DNA from 2 places in the Streptomyces sp. NPDC057428 genome. Region 2 is predicted to be linked to the other one. Evidence: riboswitches for the same ligand, from Rfam matches in the RefSeq annotation. Region 2 holds a riboswitch; the other holds the start of a gene.

Region 1 (8,182 bases), on a different contig from region 2:
CGGCCGCCCGGTCGCGTTCCATGGCGGCCAGGGCCCCGGCGGCCTCCGAGCGGCTCTGGGCGATCTTGCGCTGGGCATGGCGGAGTCTGTGCAGGGTCACCGCACTGCGCTCACCGGCCCGGTCGAGGGCCGCGGCCCGGTCGAGGAAGGTCTCGGGGTCCGAGGAGAGCAGCAGCGCGACCGAGGGGTCGATGCCGCCCGAGCGGTACTGCGCGCCGGCCATCGAGCCGAGGGAGGCTCGCAGCCGGTTGATCTCCTCCTGGGTGCGGGCGGCGGAATCCTGCGCCCTGCCGATCCGGCCGCGCAGCACGCCAAGGCTCTCGCGGGCGGCGTTGAACTGCTCGGTGGCCCGCTCGGCCTCCCCGTACAGGCGGTCCACCGTGGCCTTGGCCGTCTCGTGGGAGTCCTGCGGTCCGGCACTCGCCGGTGCGGTGCCCAGGGTGGCGGCGGCCGTGGCCGCGGCAGCCGACAGGACGGTGGCCCGGACGCCGCGGTTGAGACCGGGCCGGGTGGGGCGGCGATGCGACACCACTGAAGCCGCACTCCCTTCCGCTGTACGCAGACGTGCGCAGCCCCTGCCGCCCGGGGCGGGCGGACCGACGCACGGGAGCTGCACGGCAGCGCAGACAGTAACCGGACGACTACGGTCTGACCAAAGGCCACGCCGGGGGCGCGGGGGCGCGGGAACGACGGCGCCCCACCGGTGACCTGTGGTCTCCGGTGGGGCGGGGTGCCGTCGGGGGGTGCAGCGATTCGCCCGTTCGGGCGTCAGACGCGGACGCCGAACTGGAAGGTGCCTATGTAGTCCATCGACTCGTAGCGGACCACGGCGCCGGGATGCGGGGCGTGCAGGATCATGTTCTTGCCGGCGTAGAGGCCGACGTGCGAGGTGTTGTTGAAGAAGACCAGGTCCCCCGGCTTCAGGGCGCTGCGGCCGATCCGGACACCGTCGTTGATCTGGGTGTACGTGGTGCGCGTGATCTGGACCCCGGCCTGGGCGTAGGCCCACTGGGTCAGACCCGAGCAGTCGAACGAGTTCGGGCCGGTGCCACCGGAGACGTACGGCTTGCCCTGCTGCGTGGCGGCCGCGCTGAGGGCGGCGGCGCCGCGGGCGGACGCGGGGACCTCGTTGCCGAGGTCGACCCGGTCACCGGCCGCGCGGCTGGCGCGCTGCTCGTCGGCGGCCATCTTCGCGCGCTCGGCGGCCGTGAGGGTGTTCAGCAGCTTCTGGGCTTCGGCGAGCTTGCCCTGGTACTTCTTCTTGTTCTCGTTCAGCGACGTGCGGACGTCGTCGAGGTCGGCGAGCTTGGCCTGCGCCTCCTTGCGCTGCTGCGCAAGGGTGCGCTGCTTCGCCTGGATCTTCTGCAGGGACTCGGCCTGCTTCGCCGTCAGCTGGTCGAGCGCGGAGGCCTCGTCGAGGAAGCTGTCCGGGTCCGAGGAGAGCAGCAGCTGGACCGACGGGTCGAGGCCGCCGGAGCGGTACTGCGCCGTGGCGAGCGAACCGAGTTCACCGCGCAGGGTGTTGAGCTCGTCCTGGCCGCGGGCGACCTTGTCCTGGAGCGCGTCGGCCTGCTTCTTGAGCTTGTCCTGCTGCTCCTTGGCGCCGTTGGCCTTCTCCGTGGCCTCCTCGGCCTCGTGGTAGAGCTTGTCGACCTTCGCCTTGACCTCGCTCTTGGTCGGCTTGGGGTCGGCGTGCGCCGCCTGGGAGGTCAGGGCCACAGCTGCTGCGGCGGTCGCGGTGAGCACGGTCACGCGGGTGCGGCTCGGCTGCTTGGGACGACGGTGGGACGCCACGAAGGCGAGCTCCTTCTTCCTCGAGCCGCCTACCGGGCTGTGGGGGACGGAAGCCCCGGCTCCGTACACGTCACGGAATCGGCGGTTCCTTCGCCGTCACCCCTGGTGGGCGATCAACCGTGCGAAGGTTCGAGGCCTGACCCTAGTGACCATCTTGTGATCAGTTCAAATCCTCACAAGCAAAATATCGCCACACCAGCACTTCTTTACTTTCATCACACTGCGTGTAGCGAAGAGTTGACGGTACGTTCCATAAATTCCGGCAAGTCACCCAAAGCACTCAAGGCGCACTAGACGCGCGAAAGGCGCTTCAGGAGCAAGGCGGACGCCACCGGTCTCGCGCCGGCCTTCGCGACTCCGTCCGCCACTTCACGGTCGGTGGAGACCACGACGACGGGCCTGCCCGGAGGTTCGGCGCGGGCGAGCTGCCGGATCAGTTCGTCCGCGGTCACCCCCGCCTTGCTGAACAGCACACGCACCCCGCGGGGTGGTGCCAGCAGGACCGGGACGGCCAGTTCGGCACCGTCGAAGACGCAGGTCATCTCGGCGCCGGTCTGCGCCGCCAGGACGGAGAGTCCGCCCAGAAGACGCAACCGCTGCTTCTCCAGGGGCATCTGCGGATAGCCGGTCTTGGTGACGTTGTAGCCGTCGACGATGAGATGCGCCTGGGGAAGGGCGAGCAACTGGTCGAGCAGCGCCGGATCAGTCTCCGAAAGCGCCCTGGCCGCGATGTCCTTGGGCGACATGCGGCCCGGCTCCACCGCCTCCACACCGTCGGCTGGGCGGATCGACGACGGGGGCAGGGCCAGTTCGCGGCGAAGCCCCTGGGCGGCTTCCAGCACGGTGTCCAGAAGCAGCCGCAACCGCATGTCCTCGACCGACCGGCCCTCCCTGGCCGCCCTGCGGCCCGCCTCGACCGAGGCCTCCGCCTCGGCGAGCCGCGCCTTGAGCCGCCGCGTCTCACTCTCGGCCGCGGATACCTGGGCGGCGGCCTCGGCGCGTACGGTCTCCGTCTCCGCACCGAGCTTGCGCAGGGCGGCCTCCCCGCGCTTCACCTCGCTGAGCGCGCTGCGGAGTTTGCGGTGGAGTGAGTCGCTCTCCTTGCGGGACGCGTCCAGCTCCGCACGCAGCCGCTCGGTGTCGGCCCTGGTCTGGCCGCGGGCGCGGTCGAGCTCCTCGCGCAGCCGCTCCAGCTCGCGCCGGGTCTCCTCGTCCGCCCGCTCGGCGTGCGCCCGCTGGACCTCCTCGCCGGCGGCCGCGATCAGCTTGACCCAGCCGGCCGGCCGCAGCACGTACGCGGCGGCGGCCACGTCGACCGGGTCCGCGGCGGCGGGCGGCGCACCGGACTTCAGCGCGTCGGCGAGCTCCGGCTGGGTCTGGCCGATCCGCTCACCGATGCGCCGGCGGAACGCCGGGTCGCTCTCGAGGGCGGCCGCCATCGCGTTACCCGCGAACTTGGCGCGCCTGCTCGGCGTGAAACGGGCGTACTGCCGTAGCTGTGCGGGGAGTTCGCCGACCGTCAGACCGCCGAAGGCGTCCGAGACCAGCGCCACCACCCTGCGGCGTACGCCCTCGGGCAGCGGACGGTCGAGCGACTCCGCGGTGCCGTCGGCCGCGTCGGCCGGTCCGGCGCCGCCTGTCGGCTGCTCCACCATCCATCACCCCAATATGTAGGTCCGCACGGCTCCGTCAGGAGTCGGCGCCCGGCCTGTCGACCAGTTCGATCTGGTCCACCGCGTTGCACCAGCGGCAGCGCACGGACTCGATGGTCTCACTGACCACCTCCCGCTCCTCGACACTCGACTCCCCGGCCAGGTCGAGATGGACGTACTCCACGACCTTGGAGGAGCGCGTCACGTCGAAACGGGTGAGGTTGCCGCAGAGTGTGCAGCGCCAGCGGGTCCCGTCCGTCGGCTGGGGAACCGTCGTCATCGTTGAGTCCTCTTTCGTCGCGTCTCTCGTGCGTGCCCAGGTCTGCGATCTCGCGGTGCGCCGTCGAACTGCGGATGTCCTGCGGCAACCCTACGGCCTTGCGCATACCCTCCGGCACGGCGAGGCGGTCTGTCCCGTTCTCGCCGTGTGCGTCATGCTCTGTACGTGATCGATCTGCGGGAAGGCGACTGGCGGAAGCGGGCCCGGGAGCTCGGGGCGGCGGCCGGCGCGGGCGGCGCCCCGGTCACGTACGGGCTGATGGCGCTGTGCTGTGCGGTGTTCCTGATCAGTCCGGTCTCCGGGTTCAACCCCACCCACGGCGAGGGCGACGCCCTCCTCGCCGCGCAGGCCGGGTACTTCGAGCGGTGGGGCGTGATCCCCAGCGAGCTGCTGGACGGCTCCGCCCACGCGGCGCTGACCCCGCTGACCGCGCTCTTCGTCCACGGCAGCTGGCTGCACCTGCTCGGCAACATGCTCTTCCTCTACGTGTTCGGCGCCATGGCCGAGGAGCGCATGGGACGCGCCGAGTTCGTCTTCTTCTATGTCGCGTGCGGCTACTTCGCGCTGGTGGCCTACGCGGTCGTGCACGCGGGCTCGGACCAGACGCTGGTCGGGGCGTCGGGGGCGATCTCCGCGGTGCTCGGCGCCTTCCTCTACCTCTTCCCCCGGGCGCGCGTCACCAGCCTCTTCCCGTTCCTCCTTTTCCTGCCGCTGCGCTTTCCCGCCTGGATCGTGCTCGTGTTCTGGTTCGTGCTCCAGTGGCTCGCGGCCCAGGGCGCAGGCAGCGGCCCGGGAGTGGCCTACCTCGCCCATGTGGCGGGCTTCGCCGCCGGGTTCCTGTACGCCTGGGGGCGTTATCGGGGTGGTACTAGAGTGAAGTCTCCAGCCACGGCCACTGAGGGAGAAAGCCAGCCGTGATCACCGCGATCGTTCTCATCAAAACCAGCGTGGACCGGATCCCCGAGATCGCCGAGGCCATCGCGTCGCTGGACAGCGTCAGCGAGGTCTTCTCGGTCACCGGCACGTACGACCTGATCGCCATGGTCCGGGTGGCCAGGCACGACGATCTCGCCGACGTCATCCCGGGCCGGATCAGCAAGATCCCGGGAGTCGAGGCGACCGACACCCACGTGGCCTTCCGGACCTACTCCCAGCACGACCTCGAGGCGGCCTTCGCCATCGGCCTCGACGCCTGACACGACGCGCGGCTCCGGCCGGGACGAGGAGTCGCTCCCGTCCCGGCCCCAGCCGCGTGCGGGCGGGTCAGACCTGCGAGGTGGCGCCCCGGTCCGGGACGCAGCGGCCGTCCTCGGTGCGGTAGGCCCAGCGGGCACCGGAACTCACCAGCTCCCGGACCGCACCCAGGAACCGGTCGATGTGCTCGTCCGGCGTCCCGGCTCCGAAACTCACCCGGATGGCGTTGAGGGACCTCTCCCCCGGCGCCGCCTCGGGGGCGCCGCACTCCCCCGGGTCCTGCGGCTCGCTGCCCAGCAGGGTCCGCACCAGCGGGTGAGCGCAGAACAGTCCGTCGCGCACCCCGATGCCGTACTCCGCGGAGAGCGCCGCGGCGAAGTGCGAACTGTTCCAGCCCTCCACCACGAAGGAGATGACGCCGACCCTCGGGGCGTCGTCGCCGAACAGCGAGAGCACCTTCACCTCGGGGACACCGGCGAGCCCCTCACGCACCCGGGTGACCAGGTGCTGTTCCCGCTCGACCAGCCGGCCGAAGCCGGCCTCGGTCAGCGCCTTGCAGGCGGCGGCGATGGAGTAGACGCCGATGACGTTGGGCGATCCGGCCTCGTGGCGGGCCGCGGTGGTGTGCCACTCGACGTCCACGCCTCCGTCGGTGCGCCGGGCGACCTTGCGGGAGGCGCCGCCTCCGGCGAGGTACGGCTCCGCGTCCCGCAGCCAGTCGGCCCGGCCTGCGAGCACCCCGCAGCCGAACGGGGCGTACAGCTTGTGGCCGGAGAAGGCGACCCAGTCGGCGTCCAGCTCCGCGATGTCCACCGGGTGATGGGGCGCAAGCTGCGCGGCGTCGAGGACGATCCGGGCCCCGTGCGCGTGGGCGGCGGCGGCCAGGGCCTTCACCGGCCACAGCTCACCGGTGACGTTGGAGGCACCCGTGACGCAGACCAGGGCCGGACCGTGGGGGTCGCGGCCGGCCAGGGCCCGCTCGAGCGTGGCGACGGCCTGGTCCGGGGTGCGGGGGGCGTCGAGGTAGGTCACCCGGACGTTCCGCCAGGGCAGCAGCGCGGCGTGGTGCTCCGTCTCGAACACGAACACCTCGCAGCCCACGGGCAGCGCGGCGGCCAGCAGGTTGAGCGAGTCGGTCGTCGAGCGGGTGAAGACCACCTGGTCGTCGGCGCGGCAGCCGAGGAACTCCGCGACGGTGGTCCGGCTCGTCTCGAACAGGTCGGTGGAGAGCTGCGAGAGATACCCGGCGCCGCGGTGCACGCTTCCGTAGTACGGGGCGTAGGCGGCCACGTCGTCCCACACGCGCTGGAGGGCGGGGGCGCTGGCCGCGTAGTCGAGGGCGGCGTACGTGACGTCTCCACCGGTGACGAGCGGAACGGTGACATCAGCACCCATAACCGGCAGCGGGGCACAAATGGCCTGGTCGACGGCAGCGGTTGAGACAGACATGGCGAACTCCCGTAAAAGGCAGGCGAAATCCTCGCGCCGGCGGTGCGCGGCAGCGCGGAGAGGAAGAAAAAAGGGGTGTGCGGAAGAGGGCTTCGCGCCCTATCGCATTCGCTTGCTCACAGAAGGCTCCCTGGGACCAGGACCCCAAGGGGTGGCATCCAACGATGCCGAGGGGTCCGCGCTTGCCGCAGACCTCGCTGACTGCGGCCCGGTCTTCACCCGGGGCACCCCGCCACGGACGGAGGGTTGCCGGACAGCGGGCCGGGGCCGTAGTCGCTGTCACTCATGACCTGCGCAGCATCCTGCCATACCCCTGGCGACGCGCAAGGCGCAGTCCGCGATCCGGACTGCGCCCCGCTCACACCGTGCGCCTCTCAGAGCCTGTCGGGTGGCCTTCGATCGTCCCCGATCAGAGGTCACCCGACAGGCTCTCAGGCGTTGCTGGCGGTCACCCAGCGCTCCAGCGCGCGCTTGGCCCCGCCCGAGTCGATGGACTTCGCGGCCCGCGCGATCCCCGCCGCCAACTGCTCGTTCAGCGTCCCCTCGCCCGGGTCCAGCGCGACCAGCGCGGCCGCGGAGTTGAGGAGCACGGCCTCACGCACGGGCCCGGTCTCCCCGTCGAGGAGCCGGCGCGCGACATCGGCGTTGTACGACGCGTCGGCGCCCCGCAGCGCCTCGACGGGGACGAGTTCTAGGCCGACGTCGCGCGGGTCGAAGGGCTCCTCCCGGACGGCGCCGTCGCGCACGATCCAGACCCGGGAGGTGGCCGTGGTCGTCAGCTCGTCCAGCCCGTCGTCGCCCCGGAAGACGAGCGCGGAGTTCCCCCGGTCCGCCAGCACGCCCGCCACGATGGGCGCCATCTTCGGGTCGGCGACCCCGATGGCCTGGGAGCGCACCCGGGCCGGGTTGGTGAGCGGTCCCAGAATGTTGAAGGTGGTCTGGGTGCCGAGCTCCTTGCGGGCCCTGGCCGCGTACCGCAGGGCTGGGTGGAACTTCACGGCGAAGCAGAAGGTGATGCCCGCCTCCTCCGCGACGGAGACGACCCGCTGCGGAGTCAGTTCGAGGTTGACGCCGAGCTTCTCCAGCACGTCCGAGGCACCGCTCGCCGACGAGGAGGCGCGGTTGCCGTGCTTGACGACCTTCGCACCCGTCCCCGCGACGACGATCGCGGACATGGTGGAGATGTTGACCGTCTTGGCCATGTCTCCGCCGGTCCCCACGATGTCGACCGTGCGGCCGGGCACCTCGATGGTGTGGGCGTGCTCGTACATGGCGCGGACCAGCCCGGTCACCTCGTCCACGGTCTCGCCCTTGGCCCGCAGCGCGACCGCGAACCCGGCGATCTGCACATCCGTGGCCTCACCGCTCATGATGCGGTTCATGGCCCACGCCGTGTCGTCGGCGCCGAGGTCCTCGCCCCGCAGGAGAGGGGTCAGCACGCCCGGCCAGGTGCGGGCCGCCACGCTGTCGCCGCCGTCCGGGGTCACAACGTTCATGGTCCGCTCCTGGGGTCCACAGCCGGTACAAGGATGCCTCCCACCCTATCCAGCCCGGAGACGGCGAAGAGCCCCGTCCATCGGATGGACGGGGCTCTTCGCTGTGGCGGTCAGCTGAGGTGATCAGTGGTGGCCGTGGCCGCTGTTGATCTCCTTGTACTCCTCGGCAGTGGGCTTGGGGATCTGAGTTCCCTCGCCGAAGTACTTCTCGCTGAGGCTCGCCCGCATCTTCTCCAGTACGGAGGGCTTGCGCTCGACACCGTTCTCGTCGACCGTCGGGCCGATCTCGACCGGCTTGTACTGCTCGTGCGCGGTGA
Region 2 (8,182 bases):
CGAGGAGGAGTCCCAGGCCGAAACCCTGATGTGGCTCCTCAGCGGTGGCGGCGGCTACACCGACGAGGTCGGCAACTACGACATCGACTCGCCGGCGAACATAGCCACCTTCAAGTGGCTGAAGGACAACCTCGTCGACAAGGGCCTCACCGGTCCCGTGTCGCCCGGCAAGCTCGACAGGGCGCAGGCCTTCGAAGCCTTCACCAAGGGCGATGTGGGCATGCTCAACGGCCACCCCACGCTCATGCAGGAGGCCAAGAAGAAGGGCGTCGACGTCGGGATGGTCCCGCTCCCGGGGGCCGACGGGCCCACCGAGGGCTCGATGGGCGTGGCCGACTGGATGATGGGCTTCAAGGAGCGCGGCAACCGGGTGGCGATAGGCAAGTTCCTCGACTTCACCTACGAGGACGAGAACGTGCTGTCCTTCGCGGACCAGTACGACCTGCTGCCCGTCACCGGCACGGCCTCCGAGGTGATGGAGGCCGACGACAAGCACAAGGCGCTCCACGCGTTCCTGGAAGCGCTGCCGAACTCGCAGCTGCCCCCCTTCGGCAAGACGTCCTGGGCGAAGGCCAGCGAGACGATCAAGAAGAAGATCGGCACCGCGGTCGAACCCGGCGCCAACCCGGAGACCGTGCTCGTGGACATCGCGACCCAGGCCCGGCAGGCGGAGACCGCGGAGTAGGTTGACCGACATGACCGCCGACCCGCTCTCCGACCAGGCGTACGCGGTGCTGGCCATGGAGCGGCGCTCCTGGTCCGGCCCCGGGGCGAAGGAACGGGCGATCCGCGAAGAGCTCGACATGTCTCCGGTCCGCTACTACCAACTGCTCAACGCGCTCCTGGACGACCGTCGCGCGCTCGCGGAGGACCCGGTGACGGTCAACCGGCTCAGGCGGGTCCGCGACGCGAGGCGGGGCCGCCGCTGAGTGCCGTTCCGGCCGGTGTCGTCACAGGACACCGGCCGTGCGGGGCGGCCCCGAGGGGGACCGCGCGGCCCGGCGGCCCGCCCGCTACGCTCGGCCGCATGGGCAATCAGGACCACCCCCTCCCGACCCCGTCCACCCAGGCCGGCCGTGACGGCCTCGCCGCGCTCCTGGCCCGGCCCGGCCGCGCGGTGGTCGCGCTCGACTTCGACGGCACGCTCGCCGACATCGTCCCGGACCCCGAGCGGTCCCGCGCCCACCCCGACGTCGTCCCGGCCCTGTCGGCGCTGGCGCCGCGCGTCGCCGCCGTCGCGGTGATCACCGGGCGTCCGGCCGGCACAGCGGTGCGCTTCGGCGGCTTCGCAGGGGCGCCCGGCCTCGACCACCTCGTCGTGCTCGGCCACTACGGCGCCGAACGCTGGGACGCCGTCAGCGGCGACGTCCACGCACCCGCCCCGGACCCCGGCGTCGAAGCCGTGCGCGCGGAGCTGCCCCGGGTGATCGAGGAGGCAGGGGCCGGCGACGGCACCTGGATCGAGGAGAAGGGCCGCGCGGTCGCCGTGCACACCCGCCGCGCCGCCGACCCGCAGGCCTCCTTCGAGGCGCTGCGGGCGCCGCTGAGCGCTCTCGCGGCCCGCCACGGCCTGATCGTCGAACCCGGCCGCCTCGTCCTGGAACTGCGCCCCGCCGGCATGGACAAGGGCGTGGCGCTGGAGGAGTTCGTGCGGGAGACGAAAGCGGAGACCGTCCTCTACGCGGGCGACGACCTCGGTGACCTCGCCGCCTACGCCGCCGTGGAGAAGCTGAGGGCCCGGGGCACCCAGGGCCTGCTGGTGTGCAGCGGCTCGGAGGTGCCCGAACTCGCCGAACGCGCCGACCTGGTGCTGCCCGGCCCGGCAGCGGTGGCCGGCCTGCTGCGGTCACTGGCCGGCCAGCTCGCCCGGGGCTGAGGCGTGACGAGGACCGGGCCCGATGGCCCGGTCCTCCGGCGGTCAGGCCCGCAGCGCCTCCAGCTGGTCCAGGAACCACTGCTGCGGCGGCAGCGCGGTCGCCGCGGCGGCGAGACGCTTCGAGCGCGCCGCCCGCTCGCCGGACTCCATGGTCAGCGCCTCGTGAAGTGCCCGCGCCGTGGCAGACACGTCGTACGGGTTGACCACGAGCGCGTCCTCGCCCAGTTCCTCGTACGCACCCGCCTCCCGGGAGAGGACCAGCGCGCAGCCGTCGTCCGAGACGACGGGGACCTCCTTGGCCACCAGGTTCATGCCGTCGCGGATCGGGTTGACGAGGGCGACGTCGGCCAGCCGGTACGCCGCGAGCGAGCGGGCGAAGTCGTCGTCGACGTGGAGCAGGACCGGGGTCCAGCCCTCCGTGCCGAAGTCCGCGTTGATCGTGTCGGTGACCCGCTGCACCTCGGCCGTGTAGTCCCGGTACACCGCGAGGTCCTGCCGTGAGGGGTAGGCGAAGGCGATGTGCACCACGCGCTCGCGCCACTCGGGGCGCTCCTCAAGCAGCGCCCGGTAGGCGTGCAGCCCGCGGACGATGTTCTTGGAGAGCTCGGTGCGGTCCACCCGCACGATCGTGCGCCGGCCGGCGCCCACCTGCTCCCGCAGCGTCTCCATGCGCTCGTCCACGTCCGCCTCGCGGGAGCGGCGGCGCAGGAAGTCCGCGTCGGCCCCGAGCCCGTGCACCCCGATCCTGGTGCGGCCGGTGCCGCCGAGGATCTCCGTGCAGCAGCCGATGAAGGTGTCCGCCCAGCGGCGCGTCAGGAAGGCCGCGCGGTCGGCGCCCAGGATGCCCTTGAGAAGCTGCTCCCCGATGTCGTCGGGCAGCAGCCGGAAGTAGTCGACGGGCGCCCACGGGGTGTGCGTGAAGTGCCCGATCCGCAGGTCGGGGCGGAGCTCGCGCAGTATCCCGGGGACCAGCGAGAGGTGGTAGTCCTGCACGAGGACCGCCGCGTCCTCGCCCGCCTCCTCGGCGAGTGCCTGTGCGAAGGCCCGGTTGTAGCTCTCGTAGGAGGCCCACTGACGCCGGAACTCCGCGTCGAAGACGGGCTCCACCGGCGTCTGGTAGAGCATGTGGTGCACGAACCAGAGCACCGAGTTCGCGATGCCGTTGTACGCGTCCTCGTGGACCCCGGCGTCGATGTCGAGCATCCGCACGCCGGGCTCGGACACGCCCTGCCGGACCGCCTCGCGGTCGCCGTCGCCGAGAGCGGCGCACACCCACAGCTTGTCGTCGACGGCGCTGAGGCCGGAGACGAGCCCGCCGCCACCCCGCTTCGATTCGAGCGTGCCGTCCTCCCGCCGGGCGTACGACACCGGGCCGCGGTTGGACGCGACGAGGACCTGGGCAGCGTGCTCGGAGACCATGTACCCGAACCTAGCCCGTGAGGGAAGCCGCCAAACGTGAGGAACGGCCGGAGATCCGGAGCGGAGCCGTCGTGGCGCGAAACCGCTACGCGGCGTTCCGGGCCGCGTACTCCGCGATCTCCCGCATCGGCGGCCGTTCCTCCGTGTCCACCGCGTGGGTACGCGGGACGAACCCGCCCGGCCCCCGCTCGAACTGGGTGATCTCGGGCCGTACGAGCGGGCCCCGGGAGAGCCTCAGCTGCGCCGTCCGGTAGATCGCCGCCGCCATCCGCCCGAGCGCCTGGCCGTCCTGGTGGCGGTGTCTGCGTACGCCGACGTCGACCTGGGCCAGGGCGTCCAGGCCCACGGTGTGCAGGGCGTCGACCAGCAGGCCCAGCTCCACTCCGTAGCCGACCGGGAAGGGCAGCCGCTCCAGCAGGGAGCGGCGCACCGCGTACTCGCCGCCCAGCGGCTGGACGAACCCGGCAAGCCGGGGCCAGTGGAGATTGAGCAGCGGGCGGGCCACCAGCTCGGTCACGCGCCCGCCCTGGCCCGCTGCCTCGCCCAGCGGCCGGTCGTACATCGCCTTGACGAACTGCACCGAAGGGTCGGTCAGCAGGGGGCCGACTGTCCCGGACACGAAGTCCGCGGAGAAGTCCTTGAGGTCGGCGTCGACGAAGCAGACGATCTCGCCGCTCGTCACCAGCAGCGACCGCCACAGGACCTCACCTTTGCCGGGCAGGGCGGGGATCCGGGGGACGACGGAGTCCCGGTGCACGACCCGGGCGCCCGCCCGCCGCGCGACCTCGGCCGTGGCGTCGGTGGAACCGGAGTCGATCACCACCAGCTCGTCGACGAGCCGGACCTTCTCCATCAGCTCGCGCCGGATCTCCGCGACGATCGCGCCGACCGTCGCCTCCTCGTTCAGCGCGGGCAGGACGACGCTCACGCGCGCGGCGCGCGGATCCCTCGCCCGCGCGGCGGTGAGGTGGTCGAGCGGGCGGTCGTCGGCCGACCAGGAACGCCTGGTCAGCCAGCGTTCCACCTCTTCCAGCACGGTCGATTCTCCCTGTGTGTGATCCATCTCGCGGTTCGGACGACTCATCCGGTCGCCCGGTGCTTCGGTTACAGTCTTGAACAACGCGGATGGCCCCCTCATGTCGGGGTGGCTCCGCGAAAAAACGCCCGGATCGACGGTCCGGTGCCATCGCGCTCATCCAGAGGGACTGAGGGAACGGCCCGTTGAAGTCCCGGCAACCCTCCTGCCGACCGCGAGGTCACGGTGGGGAAGGTGCCAATTCCGTCTTGTGGCGAAATACGTCGCAAGGAAGATGAGGAGAAAGGGCCTCCGCCATCATGGCCGCGCAGACAGTCGCAGCAAACGCCAATTCTTCCGCCGTGGATCTCGGTCCCGCCGCAGCGCTTTCCTGCCGCGAATGCGGCGAGCGTTTCGAACTCGGCCCCCTTTTCGCCTGCGCGTCCTGTTTCGGGCCGCTCGAAGTGGCGTACGACCTCCCGAGCGGCTCCCCCGAAGAGCTGAAGAAGCGCATCGCCGAGGGACCGGACAACATCTGGCGCTATGCGCCGCTGCTCCCCGTCCCCGCCGATGTCGCGGACAAGCCCAACATCAACCCCGGTTTCACGAAGCTGGTCAAGGCCGACAACCTCGCCCGCGAGCTGGGCGTGACCGGCGGCCTGTACGTCAAGGACGACTCCGGCAACCCGACGCACTCCTTCAAGGACCGTGTCGTCGCCATCGCCGTCGAGGCCGCCCGCGCCTTCGGGTTCACCACGCTCTCCTGCTCCTCCACCGGCAACCTCGCCGGTGCGGTCGGTGCCGCCGCGGCCCGCGCCGGCTTCCGCTCGTGCGTGTTCATCCCGCACGACCTGGAGCAGGGCAAGGTCGTCATGGCCGCGGTGTACGGCGGCGAGCTGGTCGGCATCGAGGGCAACTACGACGACGTCAACCGCTTCTGCTCGGAGCTCATCGGCGACCCGCTCGGCGAGGGCTGGGGATTCGTCAACGTCAACCTGCGGCCGTACTACGGCGAGGGCTCCAAGACGCTGGCGTACGAGATCTGCGAGCAGCTGGGCTGGCGGCTGCCCGACCAGCTCGTGATCCCCATCGCCTCCGGTTCGCAGCTCACGAAGATCGACAAGGGGCTGCGGGAGCTGATCAAGCTCGGCCTCGTCGAGGACAAGCCGTACAAGATCTTCGGCGCTCAGGCCGAGGGCTGTTCCCCGGTCTCCACCGCCTTCAAGGCCGGCCACGACGTCGTGCGGCCGCAGAAGCCGAAGACCATCGCGAAGTCCCTGGCGATCGGGAACCCTGCCGACGGCCCGTACGTGCTGGACATCGCCCGCCGCACCGGCGGTGCGGTGGAGGACGTCGACGACGAGCAGATCGTGGACGCGATCAAGCTGCTGGCCCGCACCGAGGGCATCTTCGCGGAGACCGCCGGCGGTGTGACCGTCGGCGTCACGAAGAAGCTGATCGAGGCAGGCCTGCTGGACCCGGCCCTGACCACCGTCGTCCTGAACACCGGGGACGGACTGAAGACGCTGGACGCGGTCGCCCCCACGACCGGACTGTCGGCGACGATCCGGCCCAGCCTGGACGCGTTCCGCGACGCTGGCCTCGCCGCCGCCAACTGACCACCCGAGACCCGAGGAAGGCACCGACATGAGCGTCAAGGTCCGTATCCCCACCATCCTGCGCACCTACACGGGTGGTCAGGCCGAGGTCCCGGCCGAGGGGGCGATCCTCTCCGAGGTCATCGCGTCGCTGGAGCAGAACCATCCGGGCATCGGCGCCCGCGTCCTGGACGACCAGGGCAAGCTGCGCCGCTTCGTCAACGTGTACGTCAACGACGACGACGTGCGCTTCGAGGGCGGTCTGGACGCGGCGACGCCGGACGGCGCAGGCGTATCGATCATCCCGGCCGTCGCCGGAGGCTGATCCCCGTCGCGGCGCGCGGGCCGGGGAGACACCCCGGCCGGGCGCCCGCGCTGTGTGAACACGAAGGCCCCCTCCGCATCAGAAGCGGAGGGGGCCATTCTGCATGGTTGAGCGCGGTAGAGTTGGGGAAGTCCCCGCCGCTGCCCGTGCCGCCCGCATATGAGAATGCGCCCGGCCGTGACAAGAAGCAGCCAAAGTACGTGAACCTCCTGAGGCATAAGTCGCCTTTGTCAGGCCCGACTTGCCCTGGAATCTTGCCGATTCTCCCCATCCGGGCGTTCGCGCCTGCCCAGAATTCCCGTCCGATTGCCCTGTTGCAGAGGGCAGTTGGGCAGATACATTCGGCCGCGGTCGACGCGTTCCGGCGCACGCCACCCTCTCCTGTCGGAGGGTGAGTTCTGACCCGGGCCCGCGAAGTGCGGTCTCGTGCAAGGGCCAGTAATAGGGGAGTTAGGCATGGCTCAGGGCACCGTCAAGTGGTTCAACGCGGAGAAGGGGTACGGCTTCATCGCGGTCGACGGTGGTGCGGATGTTTTCGTCCACTACAGCGCGATCCAGATGGACGGGTACCGCACCCTCGAAGAGGGTCAGCGAGTTGAATTCGAGATCTCGCAGGGCCAGAAGGGGCCGCAGGCGGACATGGTCAAGCTCGCCGTCGGCTGAGCTCGGCGCGGTCGGCCAACGACACTACTCACGCACGCAGGGCCCGTTCCTCCGCAGGGGGACGGGCCCTGCGTGCGTCCGCGTGCGCCCCGGGCGGGGCCCGCTCCCCAGCGAGCCTCGGCCTCAGGCGCTTGCACTCGAGGGGGTCGAGTGCTAATCATTGGCGTTAGCACTCTCCAGGTGAGAGTGACAGAAACTTGGACCGGGCCGGTGAGGCCCGCAGGCTCAGCGGGGCAAGGAACCACTGAGCAGGCTGGCCGTCCGTCGCGGGCGCCTCCCGGTCCGGAGCAATCCTTCCCCAAGCTCTCAACTGCGTTCGAGCAGGGGAGACCCCATCAGTCCGGGAGGACCACTTCACATGGCCAAGATCATCGCGTTCGACGAGGAGGCACGGCGCGGTCTCGAGCGCGGGATGAACCAGCTCGCCGACGCCGTCAAGGTCACCCTCGGCCCCAAGGGCCGTAACGTCGTCCTCGAGAAGAAGTGGGGCGCGCCCACGATCACCAACGATGGTGTTTCCATCGCCAAGGAGATCGAGCTCGAGGACCCGTACGAGAAGATCGGTGCGGAGCTGGTCAAGGAGGTCGCCAAGAAGACGGACGACGTCGCCGGCGACGGTACGACCACCGCCACCGTTCTCGCCCAGGCGCTCGTCCGCGAGGGCCTGCGCAACGTCGCCGCGGGTGCCAACCCGATGGCTCTGAAGCGTGGCATCGAGAAGGCCGTCGAGGCCGTCTCCGCCGCACTTCTGGAGCAGGCGAAGGACGTGGAGACCAAGGAGCAGATCGCTTCGACGGCCTCCATCTCCGCTGCTGACACCGAGATCGGCGCCAAGATCGCCGAGGCTATGGACAAGGTCGGCAAGGAAGGCGTCATCACCGTCGAGGAGTCCCAGACCTTCGGTCTGGAGCTCGAGCTCACCGAGGGTATGCGCTTCGACAAGGGCTACATCTCGGCGTACTTCGCCACCGACATGGAGCGCATGGAGTCGTCGTTCGACGACCCGTACATCCTGATCGTCAACTCCAAGATCAGCAACGTGAAGGACCTCCTTCCGCTGCTCGAGAAGGTCATGCAGTCGGGCAAGCCCCTGCTGATCATCGCGGAGGACGTCGAGGGCGAGGCCCTGTCGACCCTGGTCGTCAACAAGATCCGTGGCACCTTCAAGTCCGTCGCCGTCAAGGCTCCGGGCTTCGGTGACCGCCGCAAGGCCATGCTCGGCGACATCGCCATCCTCACCGGTGGCACCGTCATCTCCGAGGAGGTCGGTCTCAAGCTGGAGAACG

What was found. A riboswitch is a leader RNA that binds a small molecule or an ion and turns the genes downstream of it on or off. The one in region 2 is predicted to bind S-adenosylmethionine.
Region 1: another riboswitch for S-adenosylmethionine. It lies ahead of ACFU5K_RS16355 (aminotransferase class V-fold PLP-dependent enzyme); the one in region 2 lies ahead of thrC (threonine synthase).

Annotation. Positions count from the first base shown of each region.
Region 1 is NZ_JBHVCT010000035.1:41,466-49,647, forward strand. Features, by position in the region: gene ACFU5K_RS16325 (NlpC/P60 family protein) at 1-532, opposite strand, end outside; gene ACFU5K_RS16330 (NlpC/P60 family protein) at 769-1,794, opposite strand; gene ACFU5K_RS16335 (NYN domain-containing protein) at 2,085-3,446, opposite strand; gene ACFU5K_RS16340 (hypothetical protein) at 3,484-3,726, opposite strand; gene ACFU5K_RS16345 (rhomboid family intramembrane serine protease) at 3,892-4,644, shown strand; gene ACFU5K_RS16350 (Lrp/AsnC family transcriptional regulator) at 4,641-4,922, shown strand; gene ACFU5K_RS16355 (aminotransferase class V-fold PLP-dependent enzyme) at 4,990-6,369, opposite strand; SAM riboswitch class IV at 6,543-6,660, opposite strand; gene trpD (anthranilate phosphoribosyltransferase) at 6,801-7,865, opposite strand; gene ACFU5K_RS16365 (cytochrome bc complex cytochrome b subunit) at 7,989-8,182, opposite strand, start outside.
Region 2 is NZ_JBHVCT010000061.1:24,268-32,449, forward strand. Features, by position in the region: gene ACFU5K_RS22190 (ABC transporter substrate-binding protein) at 1-685, shown strand, start outside; gene ACFU5K_RS22195 (DUF3263 domain-containing protein) at 696-929, shown strand; gene otsB (trehalose-phosphatase) at 1,028-1,876, shown strand; gene ACFU5K_RS22205 (trehalose-6-phosphate synthase) at 1,919-3,295, opposite strand; gene ACFU5K_RS22210 (glucosyl-3-phosphoglycerate synthase) at 3,381-4,331, opposite strand; SAM riboswitch class I at 4,485-4,612, shown strand; gene thrC (threonine synthase) at 4,631-5,929, shown strand; gene ACFU5K_RS22220 (MoaD/ThiS family protein) at 5,958-6,233, shown strand; gene ACFU5K_RS22225 (cold-shock protein) at 6,690-6,896, shown strand; gene groL (chaperonin GroEL) at 7,255-8,182, shown strand, end outside.